DNA from 4 places in the Brevibacterium sp. SIMBA_078 genome. Region 1 is predicted to be linked to each of the others. Evidence: riboswitches for the same ligand, from Rfam matches in the RefSeq annotation. Region 1 holds a riboswitch; each other region holds the start of a gene.

Region 1 (4,191 bases):
TCCAGTCGGCCGACTCGAACTTCATCTCTCCGGCCAACCTCGTCAACCTCTCCACTCAGGTCGCGTTCCTCGCGATCCTGGCTCTCGGCATCAACCTCATCCTGCTCCTCGGCGAGATCGATCTGTCTCTGGCGCAGTTGGGAGGTCTGGCCGCCTCGCTGCTCGGAGTTCTGGTGGTGAGACAAGGTGTGCCGCCGGCCCTGGCACTGATCATCATGCTGCTGCTCGGCCTGGTCGTCGGCGCGATTCAAGGTTGGTTCTTCGCCGTCGTCGGCATCCCGGCGTTCGTCGTCACCTTGGCCGGTCTGCTCGCGTTCACCGGTCTGACCCTCACGACTCTCGGCACGCAGAAGAACCTGTCGATGTCGGACACCTTCGCCTTCGACTTCGCGAGCTTCTACTTCCCGGCGATCTGGGCCTATATCTTCGGCGCCGTCGCGATCATCGGCTTCGGCGGCGGCATCATCTATTCGAAGCTGCGCCGCCACCGGGAGGGTCTCAGCGCTCCGAGCTGGACCTCTGTGATCGTGCGGATCGTGCTGCTGGCCGCGATCGTGTTCGGGTTCCTCATCCTCGTCAATCAGGACTTCGGTCTGGCGATGCCGTTCTTCCTCATGATCGTCATCGCGATCATCATCGATCTCGTGCTGCGCAAGACCCGCTATGGCCGGTCGATCTACGCCGTCGGCGGCAAGGTCGAAGCCGCCCGGCGCGCTGGCATCCGCGTGACCTGGGTGCGCATCAGCGTGTTCATGGCCGCCGGAGTGCTGGCCGCACTGTTCGGTTTCATCAAGACCGGTGTGACGACGAATGCGGGATCGACGCTGGTGAGCACGCAGGACCTGCTCAATGCGATCGCTGCAGCCGTCATCGGCGGTACCTCGCTGTTCGGCGGTCGCGGAACTGCTTGGGCAGCCGTGCTCGGTGCTCTGGTCGTCGGTGCGATCAACAACGGTCTCTACCTCATCGGCTTCAACTCCGATGCACAGCAGATCATCACGGCACTCGTGCTGCTCACCGCAGTCGTCGTCGATGCGCTCAGCCGCCGCGGTCAGAGGTACGTCGGGCGCGGGTAGCGGGAAGCCCGCCCTCGGAATTCCGCCGAGCGGGTCGCTCAGCTCCGAAATGGCTCCGTACAGATGGCCATCTCGGATTTGAGCAGCCCGCTCGCGAGCTTCTCGAGTGCTTACGTGGAGCACTTGAACACGTCGCGGTTCCAGTAGCTCGTTCTGCGGAGCGTCAGCGACGCTTCATGGATGCGTGCTTGATCCTCTCAAGTTTTGCGAGATCTTCGGGGCTCATGGATCCATTTTGAAGTCGGTCCAGGTAAGGCCTCTCGGCTTTGAATACGTCGAAGTTGTTCAGATCGCCCAGCGAACTCTGCCAGAGACGAAGCTTGGATTCGTGTGTGATGCGATGGTGCATGTGGCTGCCGAGGGCCTGAGGTACCCAGTCGTACCTTGATCCGCGTTCGAGTTGGTAGTCGATGGCTCGGCTGACAGATGCTGCTATCCAATCGGCAAACTGAATATTGGAGCTGAGAGCACTGTCGATGTGCATGGGCGGCTCAATGGCAGCATTCATTTCCCTGAATTCTTGGGCACGCGAGAATATGTGTGCGTATATCGACGCTACTCTTGCAGCCCGTTGCTTCTCATTGATCTGGTCCATTAGCATCAGTAGATTCTCGCCGCAATTGTCCGCGTGACGACAGAGACGATTGACCGACTCTCGCATAGCGCTGCTCATCGGAGAGCCGCACTTGCTTCCTGGTGCCGACCTCCTTCTGTTCGGCATCGAAGAAGACGTGTCCGCTCAGTTCTGCGAGCCTGTTGATCAGTCCGCGAAAGACACGGATCTGCTCACCGTATCTTCGCCAAGCGTCTGGGGTGAAGATATCTGAGCCCTTTCGCTCCCAGCGGCCCGGGTTCTCTACGCCCCGAAGCTCGCTGGCAAAGACACGTCGCTTCTCTGCTGTAAAGATCTGACCGAATCTCCGAGCCGAGCTTTCGGGAATGACGAAGCCTGCATAGCCGAAGACGGGATTGGTGTTAAATCTCGGGTGGTCTTTGGCGACGTACGGGCCGGGTTCACCGATCTCATCGATATAGGCGAGCAGCATGGGCAAACTCTACCCAGCGGCTCTGACACGAGGCCCAACGCAAAAACCCACGTCTGAGACGTGGGCTTGCGACTTGGCGCTCTAGGAGGTGAACTCCTTGCTACCACTTCGATAATCTCACAGCACGGAGGTCCGTGCAATCAGTCTTGTACGGGGACCTATCGGCCAGCATGGCGCACAACGGGGAGCGGCGCTCATTCCCCGACTTGACCTTGTGACTGTGGAAGTCGCCCGTGTCCGGGCGGGCTGATACAGTCGGAGCCAATGACATGGGGTGCCTCATGAGGATCCGTTCGCACCAAGACGCTGCGCACGGAGGACAACGAGGCTGAGAGAACACCCATCGAACCTGATCTGGGCCATACTAGCGAAGGGATCGTCATGGTTGACTTCGACCTGCGTTCTGCGAATGCGCGACTGCGCGCAAGCAACCCACTCATCCAGTGCATCACGAACACCGTCGTGCAGCAGTTCAGCGCCAACGTGCTCCTGGCCATCGGCGCCTCCCCGGCAATGCTCGACCACGAGGCCGATGCCGGACAGTTCGCCGGAATCGCCAGCGGAATTCTCGTCAACTTCGGAACCGCCTCGAACCACCAGCTGCTCGCCGCCGATGCCGCCATCGACGTCGCCAACGCCGCCGGAAAACCCTGGGTCCTCGACCCCGTGAGCGTCGGTGCCGTCGACTTCCGCACCTCCCGCATCCGCCGCGCCGCCGCCGATCACCCGACCGCCATCCGCGGCAACGCCTCCGAGATCGCCGCACTCGCCGCAGTCGGACTCGGTGGACGCGGAGTCGACTCCACCGACGAAGTCGACGCCGTCCTTCCCGCCGCCGCGAAACTGGCCCGGGAAACCGGTGCCATCGTCGCCGTCTCCGGACCCACCGATGCCGTCGTCGCCCACATCGACGGCACCGACCACGTCGCCCGCATCTCCGGCGGACATGAGTTCATGCCGCTGGTCATCGGCACCGGCTGCTCACTCGGCGCCGTCACCGTCGGCTACTTGGCCGCCGCCCGCGCCGGACTGGCCGACCCCGACGCCGACGTCTCAGCGGTCAACGCCGCTGAGCAGTCCGCGCTCGGTGGGGCCGCCTCGGCGAGATTCGAAGCTGTCGTCGCCGCCCACGCCCACTTCGCGGTCGCCGGGGAACTCGCCGCCGACGGTGCGAAGGGGCCGGGCAGCTACTCGGTGAACTTCCTCGATGCGCTCCACACCGTCGACGGCAGTCGACTCGCACAGGCGAGAATCAGTCTCGACACGCTCACTTCTGCGAATGAAACCGCCAGCAAAGGCGTCCAGGCATGACCGCCGGTTCCGCCCATATCGCTGACAACCCGGCCGACGACAGCGCGACCGTGAACGACCGAGCAGACGCGACCGACCGCTTCGCCGGAATCGACACGCGCCTCTACCTCGTCACCGACTCCGCGCAATGCGAGGCCGCCGGCCGCAGCGTCGCCGAGACCGTGCAGGCCGCCGTCGCCGGGGGAGTGGGCATCGTCCAGGTCCGCGACAAGGACATCGACGATGCAGGCTTCTACTCGCTCACCCGCCAGGTCATCTCCGCCGTCGATGCCGCCACCCGCGACACCGACCGCACGGTCCCCGTCGTCCTCAACGACCGCGTCGAAGTGGCCCGCCGTCTCATCGACGAAGGCGAGAACGTGCACATCCACGTCGGCCAAACTGACACCACCGTCGCCGAGGTGCGCGCCGCCCTGGGTGCGGCACCGCTCATCGGTCTCTCTGCCGCGCACAGCGACGAATTCGCCGCCGCTCGCGACTCCGGAGTCGTCGACCTCGTCGGCATCGGACCCGTCTACGACACCTCCACGAAAGCCGACGCCCCCGACGGAATCGGACCGGACCGCCTCGGCGAACTGGTGGCAGAAGCCGGCATCCCCGCGGTCGCGATCGGCGGCATCAACACCGACCGTGCCCCTGACCTGCAGGGACGTGGACTGATCGGGATCTGCGTGGTCTCGGCGATCTGCATGGCTGACGATCCGAAGGCGGCGGCCGAGGAGCTGCTCACCGCTTTCGCCGGGAGCGGCCAGTGACGA
Region 2 (4,191 bases), on a different contig from region 1:
GGACGGAATCGGCAGCCTCGCCTGGGCGCTCTATTCGACGGTGATCGGACTCATCGGGGGAATGGTCTTCGAGGACCGGCCGCTGCTCGGAGTCGCCGTGGGCATCGGCATCGCCCTGGCCATCACCGGCAGCGCCGAGCTCGTCCGCCGATTGCGCCGGCGCGGCAGAGGACGCGCACGTCACCGGTTCACCAAATTCCAAGACCGAGATGTCACGATGGCAGGGATGTCTCAAACATATGTGTGGTACGTCAGCTACGGATCGAACATGGCTCGCGATCGGCTCTCCTGCTATCTGCAGGGCGGGCGACCGCCCGGGGCGATGGTGACCTACCCCGGTGCCAGGGACGGAACACTGCCCCGCGCCGAGGCAGGGATCGAACTGCCCGGAACGATCTACTTCGCCGGCGAGTCCAAGGTGTGGGGCGGCGGCATGGCCTTCTACGATCATTCCGTCCCGGGGCCGACCCCCGCCAAGGCCTACCTCATCACCGCCGAACAGTTCGCCGATGTGGCGGCACAGGAGATGCACCGCCCACCCGAACCGGACAGTCCGGTGGAACGCCTCGTCTTCGACCTGCCGACAGGAAGCTCCCATTCGCTGGGTCCGGGCGGGTACGAGACGCTGCTCGTCCTCGATGATGTCGACGGCGTCCCCATGGTCACGTTCACCGCCGCGCACGGTTCGTCCGACGTCGAACACACTCAGCCGCAGGAGCCGTATCTGGCGATGCTGCGCACGGGCACAGCCGAAGTCAGAGCCGCTTCTGGGCTTCCCCTGCCCGCAGCTGCACAAGCGTGAGGTCGAGCAGCGGAGTCGCCACTCCCAGTTCCTCCGCCTTGAGCGACAGGTCGCCGAGGATGTGCTCCGTTTCGCTCGGCAGCCCTGCCGTCACATCCCGGTAGAGAGATGAGGTGAAGGCCGAACCATCCTCGGTGAGCATCTTGATTGTCATGGTGTGGGAGGCTTCCGACACCGAGTGTCCGGCCGCAGCCGCCACGGCTTCGAGCTCATCGACGATGGCATGCACGTGCGACCTGCCGCCGGCTTCCATGATCGCTCCGACCGGGGCGCGGAACAGGCAGGTGACGACTCCCGCCGCGGCGATGAAGATCCATTTCTCCCACAGCCCATCGATGATGCCGTCGACGGTCTGCAGTTTGAAACCGGGGACATCGAGCGCTTCGGAGATGCGTGTGGGCATTTCAGCGCCGTGGAGATCTCCGATAGTCATCACGGCCATGTCGGTGAGCTGGACGACAGCTCCGTCCCTGATTGTGCCGACGATCTTGACGAACCCGCCGAGCACCTGTCCGGGGTATCTGCTCTGCAGCTTCTCGATCTGAGCCATGCCGTTGAGGAACGGGATGATCGTCGTCTGTTCGCCGACAGCCGGTCCGATATCGGCGATGACCAAGTCGAGTCCACCCGCTTTGACCGCGACGATGACGAGGTCGAAAGTTCGTGGTGCGGCTGCGAGCTCCTCAGCGGTGATGACATCGACCTGATTCGTCCGATCATCACCGGGTGCAGTGAAGCGCAGTCCCTCCGCGCGGACCGTCTCCGCCCGTGCCTGCCGGAGCAGGAAAGTGACATCACGTCCGGCCTCCTGCAGATAGGTGCCGAACGCTCCGCCGGTGGCCCCCGCCCCGGCGATGAGAATCGACAGGTCGGCACCAGTGCTGATTCCGTCGGATGCGCTGTCAGCTGCTTGGGTCATTCCAACTCCTCCTTGAGCTCCCGCGCGGCCGCAGCGGGATCCTCAGCCGAGGTTATCGCACGGACGACGACGGCACGCCTCGCGCCCGCCTGACGGATCGCGTCCAGCCTCTCCCCGGTCGCAATACCACCGATCGCGAACCACGGTTTGGCCGCCTTGGCGGCGGTGGCGGTCAGCAGAGCCGTCCCCACAGAAGCACGGCCGGGCTTCGTCGGGGTCTCCCAGACCGGCCCGACACAGAAATAGTCGGTCTCCGGGTCCGCCTCGGCGGCGAGCGCCTGCTCGCGGGAATGCGTCGAGCGACCGAGGATGACATCGGGTCCGAGCACGGCCCTGGCCTGAGCACTGGTGAGGTCGCCTTGACCGACGTGGAAGACGTCGGCGTCGGTCAGCAGCGCGACGTCGGCACGGTCATTGACTGAGAAGAGCTTGTCGTGATCGGCGGCGACATCTTTGAGGACCTCCAAGGCCGCGATCTCGGCGCGGGCCTCGAGGCTCTTGTCCCGCAGTTGGATGATGTCGACTCCCCCACGGTAGGCGGCGTCGAGGAACTCGGCGAGGTCGTCCTGACCGGTCCGGGCATCGGTGCACAGGTAGAGCTTCGCCTCCGCCAGTCGGGCCTCTCTCCAGGCTCTTTTCGTCTGCCGCGCTGCGGTGCGCGGTGGCATCTGTGTGGTCATGGTCATAGAGTAGAGGAGTTCGCGGGAGCCTCCCAACGAGGCTGAGAGGGCGTAAGAGCCGACCGTCAGACCTGATGCGGATCATGCCGCCGGAGGGAGAAGCTGTGAGAGTCATTGTCGTCGGCGCCGGGATCATCGGCCTGTCCACGGCCTGGTATCTGCACCGCCTCGGCGCCGAAGTCACCATCATCGATCCTGCGCCCGCCCAGGGTGCGAGCCATGCTGCTGCGGGGATGCTGGCTCCCGCCGCCGAGGTGGTCTGGGGGCAGACTCCCCTGTACCCGCTGATGCGGGCCTCCGCGCAGATGTATCCTCAGTTCTCCGCCGAGGTGGCGAGCGCCGCCGGCAGCGATCTCGGTTTTTCGGATGCCGGCACATTGGTGTGCGCCGGTGACCGAGCTGATCTGCAAGCTCTGCGGGAGCTGCGCGATGCACAATCCCGATCCGGTTTCGCCACCGAGCTCATCACCGGCAGCGCTGCCCGCCGGGTTGAGCCGTCGTTGTCGCCTGCCGTGGCCGGGGCCGTGCACATTCCAGGCGATCACTCGATCGACCCCCGTCGGCTCACTGCCGCATTGCTGACTGTCCTGTCCTCTGATTCAGGTGGCTTCGTTCGCCAGCGCGCGGCCGGACTGGTCAAGGACGGCGATACGACTGTGGGAGTCGAGCTGGGCGACGGCCGCCGGCTGGAGGCCGATCAGGTGGTCATCTGCGCCGGCAGCGCTGTGTCCGCGATCGTCGGTGCCCCACAGCTGCCTCTGCGTGAGGTCTGGGGTGATGTTCTGCGACTGCGCGCCCCCGCCGAGGCGGCTCCGCTGCTGAGCCGAACCATCCGCGGGCTGGTCAACGGTCGCTCCGTCTATTTGGTCCCCCGCCCCGATGGCGAGATCGTGCTCGGTGCCAGTTCGCGTGAGGACGGACTCTCCGGCACTCCGGCCGGGGCGCTCCACCGACTGCTCGCCGACGGGCAGCGATTGGTCCCGGGAATCCTCGACGCGGAGATCACCGATATCACCACCCGTGCCCGACCCGGCTCGCCCGACGATCTGCCGATGATCGGCCGCATCGATCCCGGCTGCATCGTGAGCACAGGGTATTTCCGCCACGGCATCCTCTTGGCCCCGTTCGGTGGCCGGCTCGGCGCCGAGATCACCTTGGGCGTCGATTCCGGCTGGTCCCCCGATGGGGCGCTCGAGTCCGTGTCCCCGCACCGCTTCACCACAGAACACACCACTGCCTACCCGATGAGGAGCATCTCATGACCGACCGCGACCACTCACCGACCATCGTCCTCAATGGCGATCGCCATGAGCTGTCGGGTGCCACCTCGGCGCTCGACCTCGTCGCCGAGGTCACCGGACGGGAACTGAATCCCGATGGGACAGCGGCCGACGGTGGACGATTGGGCATCGCCCTGGCCGTCGACGGTGAAGTCATCCGTCGCGGCACCTGGTCCTCTCTCACCCTTGCCGATGGGCACACCGTCGACATCGTCACCGCTGTGCAGGGAGGCTGAGATGACCTGGACGATCGATAATGTGGAGATGTCGTCTCGCCTCGTGATGGGCACGGGAGGGGCGAGTTCCCTGAGCATCCTCGAAGACGCACTCGTGGCTTCGGGAACCGAGCTGACGACTGTGGCGATGCGCCGTTTCGACGCTGAGTCCCGGGACTCGGTCTTCACCATGCTCCAGCGTCTGGGTATTCGGGTGCTGCCGAACACGGCCGGCTGCTATACGGCCAGGGATGCCGTGCTCACCGCCCGACTGGCTCGAGAGGCTCTGGAGACG
Region 3 (4,191 bases), 1.5 Mb from region 1:
ACTTCAAGGAGGCCGAGGACATCTCCGCGCTCTCGCGCATCTACGACAACTACACTCACGTCGTCGTGCGAAAGGATGCCAAGATCGACTCGGTCGAGGACTTCAAGGGCAAGACGATCTCGACCGGATCGCCGAAGTCCGGCACCGAGGTCATCGCGAACCGTCTCATCGAATCCGCCGGGCTCAAGGACGGGGACGTGACCAAACAGCGCCTCGACCTGTCGAAGACCGTCGACGGGATGAAGGACGGAACCATCGACGGCATGGTGTGGTCCGGCGGACTGCCCACGGCAGGCGTCACCGATCTCTTCACTTCGAACGGCAAGGACGTCGAGATCCTCGACATCTCCGACCTCGAAGGGAAGATGAAGGAGATCAACCCCGTCTACGAGGTGGCCGAGATCCCCGGTGACACGTACAAGGGCGTTGACACGGTGAAGACGATCGTCACCCCGAACGTGCTCATGGTCCGCAACGACATGGACGAAGGCACGGCCTGTGCTCTGACGAAGCTCCTCTTCGACAAGAAGGACGATCTGGTCAAGGTGCATGCTGCGGCGAAGGAGATCAACCTCGACACCGCCGAGCCGCCGGAGCCGATCAAGCTGCACCCGGGTTCGCAGAAGGCACTGGACGAACTGAACAAGTAGGAGGTTGGGCTGGCCGGCCCCGTTGAATCAAGGGTTGGCGCGTCTGTCGACTCGTGCACAGTTCGATCGACGCGCCACGCCTTGAACGACGGTCAGTCTGCTTTGAGCCCGACGGTCGGATCGGGCAGGTAGACCTCGCCTCCCGATGGGAGGAACTCGCGGCTCTTCTGCCGCATTCCGGCCAGGGCTTCCTGCGCCTCGGCGCTGCCGTAGGTGTCGCGGATGTCCTGGGAGATGCGCATCGAGCAGAACTTCGGACCGCACATCGAACAGAAGTGCGCGGTCTTCGCCGGTTCGGCCGGGAGCGTCTCGTCGTGGAACGCCTCGGCGGTCTCCGGATCGAGACCGAGGGCGAACTGGTCACGCCACCGGAATTCGAACCGAGCCTTCGACAGTGCATCATCACGGACTGTCGCACCGGGGTGGCCCTTCGCGATATCGGCGGCATGCGCGGCGATCTTGTACGTGATCACTCCAGTCTTGACGTCGTCGCGGTCGGGCAGACCGAGATGCTCCTTCGGGGTGACGTAGCAGAGCATCGCCGTGCCGTAGCGGGCGATCTCCGTCGCCCCGATCGCCGAGGTGATGTGGTCGTATCCGGGCGCGATGTCCGTGACCAGCGGACCCAAGGTGTAGAACGGCGCACCGTGGCAGAGCTCCTGCTGACGTTCGACGTTCTCCCGCACGAGGTGGAGCGGAATGTGCCCGGGCCCTTCGACCATCACCTGGACGTCGTGGGCCCACGCGCGTTCGGTGAGTTCGGCGAGAGTGTCGAGCTCGGCGAACTGGGCGGCATCGTTGGCATCGGCGATAGAACCCGGCCGCAGTCCGTCGCCGAGTGAGAAAGCGACATCATAGCGAGCGAAGATCTCACAGAGTTCATCGAAGTGGGTGTAGAGGAAGTTCTCCTCGTGGTGGGCAAGGCACCAGCCGGCCATGATGGACCCGCCGCGCGAGACCATCCCGGTGACCCGGTCGGCCGTGAGCGGAACGTAGCGCAGCAGCACACCGGCGTGCACGGTCATGTAGTCGACACCCTGCTCGCACTGCTCGATGACTGTGTCGCGATAGACCTCCCAGGTCAGCGCGTTCGCATCGCCGTCGACCTTCTCCAGCGCCTGATAGATCGGGACGGTGCCGATGGGGATCGGCGAATTGCGGATGATCCACTCCCGGGTGGTGTGGATGTCATTGCCGGTCGACAGATCCATGAGGGTGTCGGCACCCCACTTCGCGGCCCATCGCAGCTTCTGCACCTCCTCGGCGATGGAGCTGGTGACCGCGGAATTGCCGATGTTCGCGTTGATCTTGACGAGGAACGCTTTGCCGATGATCATCGGCTCTGATTCGGGGTGGTTGATGTTGTTCGGGATGATCGCGCGACCGGCGGCGAGCTCGGCACGGACGAGTTCGACATCGCACTGTTCGCGGAGCGCGACGAACCGCATCTCCGGGGTGATGATGCCCTGCCTTGCGTAGTGCATCTGGGTCACCGTGCGGCCGGACTTGGCCCGACGGGGGACCGGTTTGCGTCCCTTCCACTGCTGCGACGGGGCACCTCGGCGGACGGCGGCACGACCGTCGTCGGCGATGCGGTGGCCGCGGGCGTCGTAGGTCTCAGTGTCGAGGCGGTTCTCGATCCACGGGAACCGCAGAGCGGGCAGTCCCTCTTCCGGGAGACTGCCCGGTCCGACGGTGCGGTAGACGTCGACGGGATCGTTCGCCCGGCCGTTCGAGTCCTCGAGTTCGATGCGGGTCACGGGAACGCGGATGCCGTGTTCCTCGTCATCAACCCATGCCGGCGAATGCGTCGGATACTGCTCGAGGGTGAATTCGTCGTGCGAAGGTGCGGAGGCCGAAGTCGTGGCAGGGGCAGGGGTTTCCGGGGTGAATGCAGTCATCTGCAGTCCTCACTTCCTACGCCGGTATCAACCGGATCAGGTTCTACGGTCTCGGACGATCCAGTCCGATCTCAGCCCTTGCAGCGGGCTCCCGTGGGGTCGTGCAATTCGTATCACGACTGACGCAGTGAGGACAACTGCACTTTCGGCGGAATCGAGTCCCGCCGGAAATGCGGCGCGGCGGTCAGCTGCCCTGGAGGAACGCCTTCGCGGCCGCGCCGAGAGCGGCGACGTCAGAGACCGCGACCATTTCGCGTGCCGAGTGCATCGAGTACAGGGCAGGACCGACGTCGACGGTGGTCATTCCCAGACGGGTCGCGGTCAGCGGTCCGATCGTCGACCCGCAGGGCATCGCATTGTTAGAGACGAAATCCTGGTATTCGACTCCGGCGGCCGCGCACGCCTGCGACCACACCGCGGTGCCGACCGCATCCGTGGCGTAGCGCTGCTGAGCATTGAGCTTGAGCAGGGGACCGCCGCCGAGGCGGGGGCGGACATGCGGATCGTGCCGTTCCGGATAGTTCGGATGGGCAGCATGCCCGGCATCGGAGGAGACGCACACCGAGGTGGCCATCGACGCGAGATAATCGCTGCGCGTCGACTGCGGCAGCAAGGAGGCGACGATGCGCTCGGTGACATCGGCGAGGAACGGACCGCACGCGCCCGAGCGCGAATTCGACCCGATCTCCTCATGATCGAACGCCGCGAACAGGGGGATGCCGTCGAGCCCGTCGGCATCGAGCTGGGTGAGAGCGGTGACGCCGGCGTGCACGGACAGAAGGTTGTCCAGCCTCGGCGAGGCGAAGAACTCCTCGGCGGCACCGAAGAGGGCCGGCTCCTGAACGGGAATGGTGTAGACATCGTGGCCGACGACGGACTCGGCATCGACCCCGGCCGACTCTGCGAGCAGTTCGATGATGTCTGCCTCGGCGAGGTCGGCCAGACCGATGACGGGAGTGGTGTGACGCTGCTTGTCCAGGGTCAGACCCTCGTTGACCTGCCGGTCGAGGTGGATCGCGAGCTGCGGGATGCGAGCGATCGGCCCGGTGCGGGCGAGTACGATGCTGCCGTCGGCGAGGCTGAGTCGACCCGCGAATGCGAGCTCACGGTCGAGCCACGAATTCAGCAGCGGCCCGCCGTAGATCTCCACCCCGACCTGGCGGGTGCCTTCGGCGGTGAACTCACCGCCGGGTTTGAGTTTGAACGCCGGGGAGTCGGTGTGGGAACCGAACACACGGAACCGGGGAGCCGCCTCGGTGACCGTGGGATTCATCCATGCGATGAGCGCGCCGTCGCGGATGACGTAGTGTCCGGTCCCTGGCGTCAGCGCCCAGGGGACGGACTCGTCGAGGCGGGAGAAACCGGCCCCTTCCAGGCGTTTCGCTGCCGTGTCCACCGCGTGGTACGAGCTGGGAGATGCGCTGACGAAGTCGCCGAGGTCGGCCGCTGTCGTCGCGGCCGCATCCGGTCTCGGGAGTGATTCATTCATTTCCCCAGCCTATCGTTTGCGGTAGTTTGGAGGTGAAGAAGATCAGGTCTCAGGCGACGGGTTGCCACCGCGTCCGAGAATCAGGCGGGGGCAGCGACCCTGCGACCGCACCAGCGACGGCAAGGAGTGTTCGACGTGAACCAGTTCGTGA
Region 4 (4,191 bases), on a different contig from region 1:
GCTCGAGACTCGGCGGCAGACCACCCGGCCAGCCGCGGACCCAGCTCGAGTTCGGCCGCCACGCTCGAGGTGAGGAACTGGTGGGCCGGTTCCTGGAAGACCATGCCGATACGCGCCGCCAGCTGCTTCGACGGCCAGGCGAACGGCCGGGGTCGTTTGGCTCCTTCTCGCAGGGCCGCCTCGGCGAGGACCTGCCCGGAGAATTCGGGCAGCAGGCCCGCCAAGGTCAGGGCCGTGGTCGATTTGCCCGCCCCGTTCGCACCGACGATTCCGAGCGCCTGACCAGCGCGCAGACTCAGGTCCAGGTCGGTCGCAGCGGGGGTGGCCATGCGCGGTCGGGCAACGCTGAGCCGATCTGTGCGCAGCAGAACCTCGCCGAGGCGGCCCGACGTTCCGCCGATTCCTGCGGTTCCGCCTCGGCGCGGGGCGGGGGAGTGCTGCGGCATCCAGATTCCGCAGTTGACGAGTGTTTCGGTCAGGTCGGGATCGGAGAAGACCTGCGCGGGCGGACCTTGGGCTGCGATGCCTTCGCGGCCGAGCACGATGACCCGGTCGACGTGATCGATCCACAGTTCGACCCGGTGCTCGACGACGAGCATTGTCGCCGCGGTCGCGGCCTGCACGGTGAGCACGGCATCGCGGACCTCGGTCGCCGAGGCGGGATCGATATTGGCCGTCGGCTCGTCGAGGACGATGACCTCGGGGGCCATCGCGTGGACCCCGGCCAGAGCCAGCCGCTGCTTCTGCCCACCGGACAGCGCAGCACTCGGATGCTCCGGCGGCAGATCGAGCCCCAACGCCTGCAGAGATCTGGGCACCTGAGCCTCGATTGCCTCGGCCGGGAATCCGAGGTTCTCCATCCCGAACGCCACGTCATCACCGATGCGGGAGAAGATCACCTGCGAATCGGGATCTTGGAGGACCAGCCCGGTGCTGTCTCGGCGAGGGTTCGGTTCCTCACCGCCGACGAGGAGTTCACCGGTGGCCTCACCCGATTCCTCGGGCAGGACGCCGGCGACGGCGTGGAGGAACGTCGATTTGCCGGCCCCGGAGGCACCGAGCAGCAGCACTTTCTCACCGGCGGCGATCTGCAGATCGAGTGGACCGACCGCAGGCACGTCACGGTCGGTGTGCGTCCACGAGAAGCCGGAAGCCGTGATCGGCAGTGCCATCAGCGCAGACGGCCGGAAGCGAAGGAGCTGAGCGCTCCGGTGGCCGCGATCGCCCGGTAGGCGAACCAAGCGCCGATTCCGGAGATGCCGAGACCGGAGACGATCGCGCAGACGGCGTAGATCGCCTGGAAGCCGAACTGCCATTCCGCGTTGTACATGATGTTCTCGCTCACGGCCATGAACGCCGCGGCCAGCATCCCCGAGGCCGCGGTGACCCACAGGGTGAAGCGCTTGTAGCCGAAGGCGGCGAAGACGAGTTCGGCACCGAGGCCCTGCAGGAGACCCGAGAGCAGAACTGTCGCTCCGAAGTGGGAGCCGAGGACGGCTTCGACGATGGCGGCGATGAGTTCGCACAGGAGCGCGGCACCGGGTTTGCGGATGATCGCCCCGGCCAGCGGGCCAGCAAGGACCCAGAGTCCTGCGATGAGACCGATCGACGGCGGGAATGCCTGGAAGGCGAGTTCGAGGACCTTCCAGCTCAGCGCCAACACCCAGAACACGAGCCCCACGGCAATGCCGAGAACGGCGGTGGTGACATAGTCGACCACCCGCCACTGTTTGGATTTCGGCGCCGCGGTGAGGGCGCGTGAAGAGGTGGGGGTGGTGTTCGGCGTGGTGGTATTCGGCATCGTGCCTCCTCATTTCAAGGAGGGGTGAAGAGTCTCGACTTCCTTCGGCGGTGCTAACCACATCAGGTTCGAGGGTCTGCAGCTTCTTCTGCACTCTCAGCGCCCCTGACGGCGCTCCCCTGTCGTAGCCACCACTGTACAACAGGGGAGCGACGCGGAGGCTGGGATCGGAAACGACGCGGAGTCCGGGGTCGGTCATCGAGGATTCACTTCCCGTTTCCCTTCCCGTCGACGGTCCTCGAACGACCGGACACTACTGGTCAGTAGGAATAGGCGGGTGAATACGCATCGACTGAAGAGACCGCTCAGTGCCCTGTCCGCCGCTACCCTGCTCGCCGCTCTGGTGGCGGCCCCGGTGCCCGTGCGTGCCGAACCATCTCTCGGTTCCGGAGGGTCGACCGCGACCCAGGGCACGAATGCCGACACTGCTCAGACTCCCAGCCCGGACCGGACGGATTCGCCCGCCGAGGCGGATGCGGGAAGCGAAGCGATCACCGATGCGGTGCTGCAGGTCGGCGCCGACCCCACTGCGCGCAACCTCTCGTGGATGAGTGAGAGCTCCGGTGGGGGAGAGGTCCGGTGGGCGCCGGCCAGTGAGGTCGACGGCGGAAAGCTCCCCGCCGATGCTGACAGGGCTGTGACCACGGACTCCGGCCTTGCCACCGACCTCAAGCGTCACTTCAACCATGCGAACATGACCGACCTCGAGCCCGACACCGAATACGCCTACCAGGTCGGCAACGAAGAGGACGGATTCACCGAGGTGCAGCAGTTCACCACAGGATCGTCCGGAGGAGACGACGAATTCCTCGTCTTCGGCGACCCCCAGGTCGGCGCCGGAGGCGGAGACCCCGACGACGCCGCCGGTTGGGACCGGACCCTGAGTTCGGCCGTGGCCACCGCCGACGACCCGAGCTTCTTCTACTCGCTGGGAGACCAGGTCAACTCCGCCGGCAACCAGGAGCAGTACGCACAGTACCTGGCACCGGAAGCCACCCGGACGATCCCGCAGGCGACGACGATCGGCAACCACGATGTGTCATCGAAAGCCTACGAACAGCACTTCAACCGACCCAATGTCAGCCAGGACCACGGCGGTGGCGGCGTCATCACCTCCGGCGGCGACTACTGGTTCATCGAGGACGGAGTCCTGTTCCTCAACATCAATTCGAACAGTTCGGACATGGACGCCCACGCCGATTTCATCGACGAAGTCGTCGCCGAGCACGGTGACCAGGCACGCTGGACGGTTCTCGGATTCCACCACTCGATCTATTCGACGGCCACGCACTGGGATGACCTCGATGTGAAGCGGCTGCGGAAGGAGATCCCTCCGGTCGCGGCCCGCAATGACATCGACCTCGTCGTCTCCGGCCACGACCACATCTACAACCGCACCTTCCTCATGGACGGCGAAGGCAAGCCCGTTGAGGGCTCCGAAGCGGGAGCCGAGGAGGAGAAGGAAGACGGGCAGACGCTCTACCTCACGCTGACCTCGTCATCGGGGTCGAAGTTCTATGGCTACGTTCCCGGCCTCGACTGGGAAGGCAAGAGCGTCCACAACGACGTGCCCGCCTTCACCCGGGTTCGAGTCAGCGACGAAGCGCTGCGAGCGACGACCTATGAGGTGCCGGCAGGCGGAGCGCCGGCCGATGGTGAACGCGCGGAAGCGCAGGCCGCAGCCGAGCAGATCGACGATGTCGAACTCAGGCGCGCCGAGGCGGAAGATCCAGCCCCGGATGACGACGCCGGTGCAGACGCGGATGGCGGGGCTGGAACAGAAGCCGACGCCGAGGCGGATGGTTCGGACGCCGAATCAGACGCCGGTGCGGGGGTCGGGGCTGAAGCGGATGGTTCCGATGCCGGACCAGAGGCCGGCGCCGGAGTCGATGCAGATGGCGCGGGAGAAGACGCAGACGCCGGCGCGGCGGGAGCCGAAGCCGACGGTTCGGAGAGCGATTCGGACGGTTCGGACGAAGGTGCGGAAACTGCCGGCACCGCCGACTCCGGCGCCGAGGCAGATGCGACCGAGGCGAACGCCGCAGGAACGGATGATGATTCGGACTCCTCTGGGACCGCCTCGGCGGGTGGGGACGGAGACCTGCCCCGCACCGGCGGTGGGCTTGCACTGCCCTTGGCCGTCGGGGCGGGGGCGCTGGCACTCGGCGCGACGCTCCTCGTTGTGAGCCGTCGCCGCCGAGATGCCGGGCTCAGCTGATCAGCACAGCCTTCCTGATCAGCACGGCGCCGCCGATCAGCTCGGCACCACCATGACCGGACCTTCGGCGTGGTTGAGGACCCCGCGCGAGACGGATCCCAGCAGAGCGCTGCGGATCCGTCCGCGCCCGCGGGTGCCCAGCACCGTCAGCTGTGCGCGCGAGCTGATCTCG

The links. Region 1 has a riboswitch for thiamine pyrophosphate ahead of SB749_RS00510 (hydroxyethylthiazole kinase). Riboswitches for the same ligand answer to the same signal wherever they lie in the genome.
Region 2: it holds a riboswitch for thiamine pyrophosphate, as region 1 does, so the genes downstream of both, thiO (glycine oxidase ThiO) here and SB749_RS00510 (hydroxyethylthiazole kinase) in region 1, are expected to answer to the same signal.
Region 3: it holds a riboswitch for thiamine pyrophosphate, as region 1 does, so the genes downstream of both, thiC (phosphomethylpyrimidine synthase ThiC) here and SB749_RS00510 (hydroxyethylthiazole kinase) in region 1, are expected to answer to the same signal.
Region 4: it holds a riboswitch for thiamine pyrophosphate, as region 1 does, so the genes downstream of both, SB749_RS13035 (ECF transporter S component) here and SB749_RS00510 (hydroxyethylthiazole kinase) in region 1, are expected to answer to the same signal.

What each region holds. Positions count from the first base shown of each region.
Region 1 is NZ_JAWRYQ010000001.1:114,255-118,445, reverse strand. Features, by position in the region: gene SB749_RS00525 (sugar ABC transporter permease) at 1-1,076, shown strand, start outside; gene SB749_RS00520 (hypothetical protein) at 1,240-1,671, opposite strand; gene SB749_RS00515 (DUF3800 domain-containing protein) at 1,655-2,122, opposite strand; TPP riboswitch at 2,383-2,516, shown strand; gene SB749_RS00510 (hydroxyethylthiazole kinase) at 2,504-3,433, shown strand; gene thiE (thiamine phosphate synthase) at 3,430-4,188, shown strand; gene thiD (bifunctional hydroxymethylpyrimidine kinase/phosphomethylpyrimidine kinase) at 4,185-4,191, shown strand, end outside.
Region 2 is NZ_JAWRYQ010000002.1:434,944-439,134, forward strand. Features, by position in the region: gene SB749_RS10315 (DedA family protein) at 1-802, shown strand, start outside; gene SB749_RS10320 (ketopantoate reductase family protein) at 756-1,721, opposite strand; gene thiE (thiamine phosphate synthase) at 1,718-2,401, opposite strand; TPP riboswitch at 2,413-2,516, shown strand; gene thiO (glycine oxidase ThiO) at 2,506-3,663, shown strand; gene thiS (sulfur carrier protein ThiS) at 3,660-3,917, shown strand; gene SB749_RS10340 (thiazole synthase) at 3,919-4,191, shown strand, end outside.
Region 3 is NZ_JAWRYQ010000001.1:1,626,822-1,631,012, forward strand. Features, by position in the region: gene SB749_RS07185 (TAXI family TRAP transporter solute-binding subunit) at 1-650, shown strand, start outside; gene thiC (phosphomethylpyrimidine synthase ThiC) at 743-2,551, opposite strand; TPP riboswitch at 2,547-2,655, opposite strand; gene SB749_RS07195 (M18 family aminopeptidase) at 2,736-4,040, opposite strand; gene SB749_RS07200 (DUF1684 domain-containing protein) at 4,176-4,191, shown strand, end outside.
Region 4 is NZ_JAWRYQ010000003.1:254,671-258,861, reverse strand. Features, by position in the region: gene SB749_RS13040 (ABC transporter ATP-binding protein) at 1-1,172, opposite strand, end outside; gene SB749_RS13035 (ECF transporter S component) at 1,172-1,801, opposite strand; TPP riboswitch at 1,824-1,932, opposite strand; gene SB749_RS13030 (fibronectin type III domain-containing protein) at 2,079-4,019, shown strand; gene SB749_RS13025 (universal stress protein) at 4,056-4,191, opposite strand, start outside.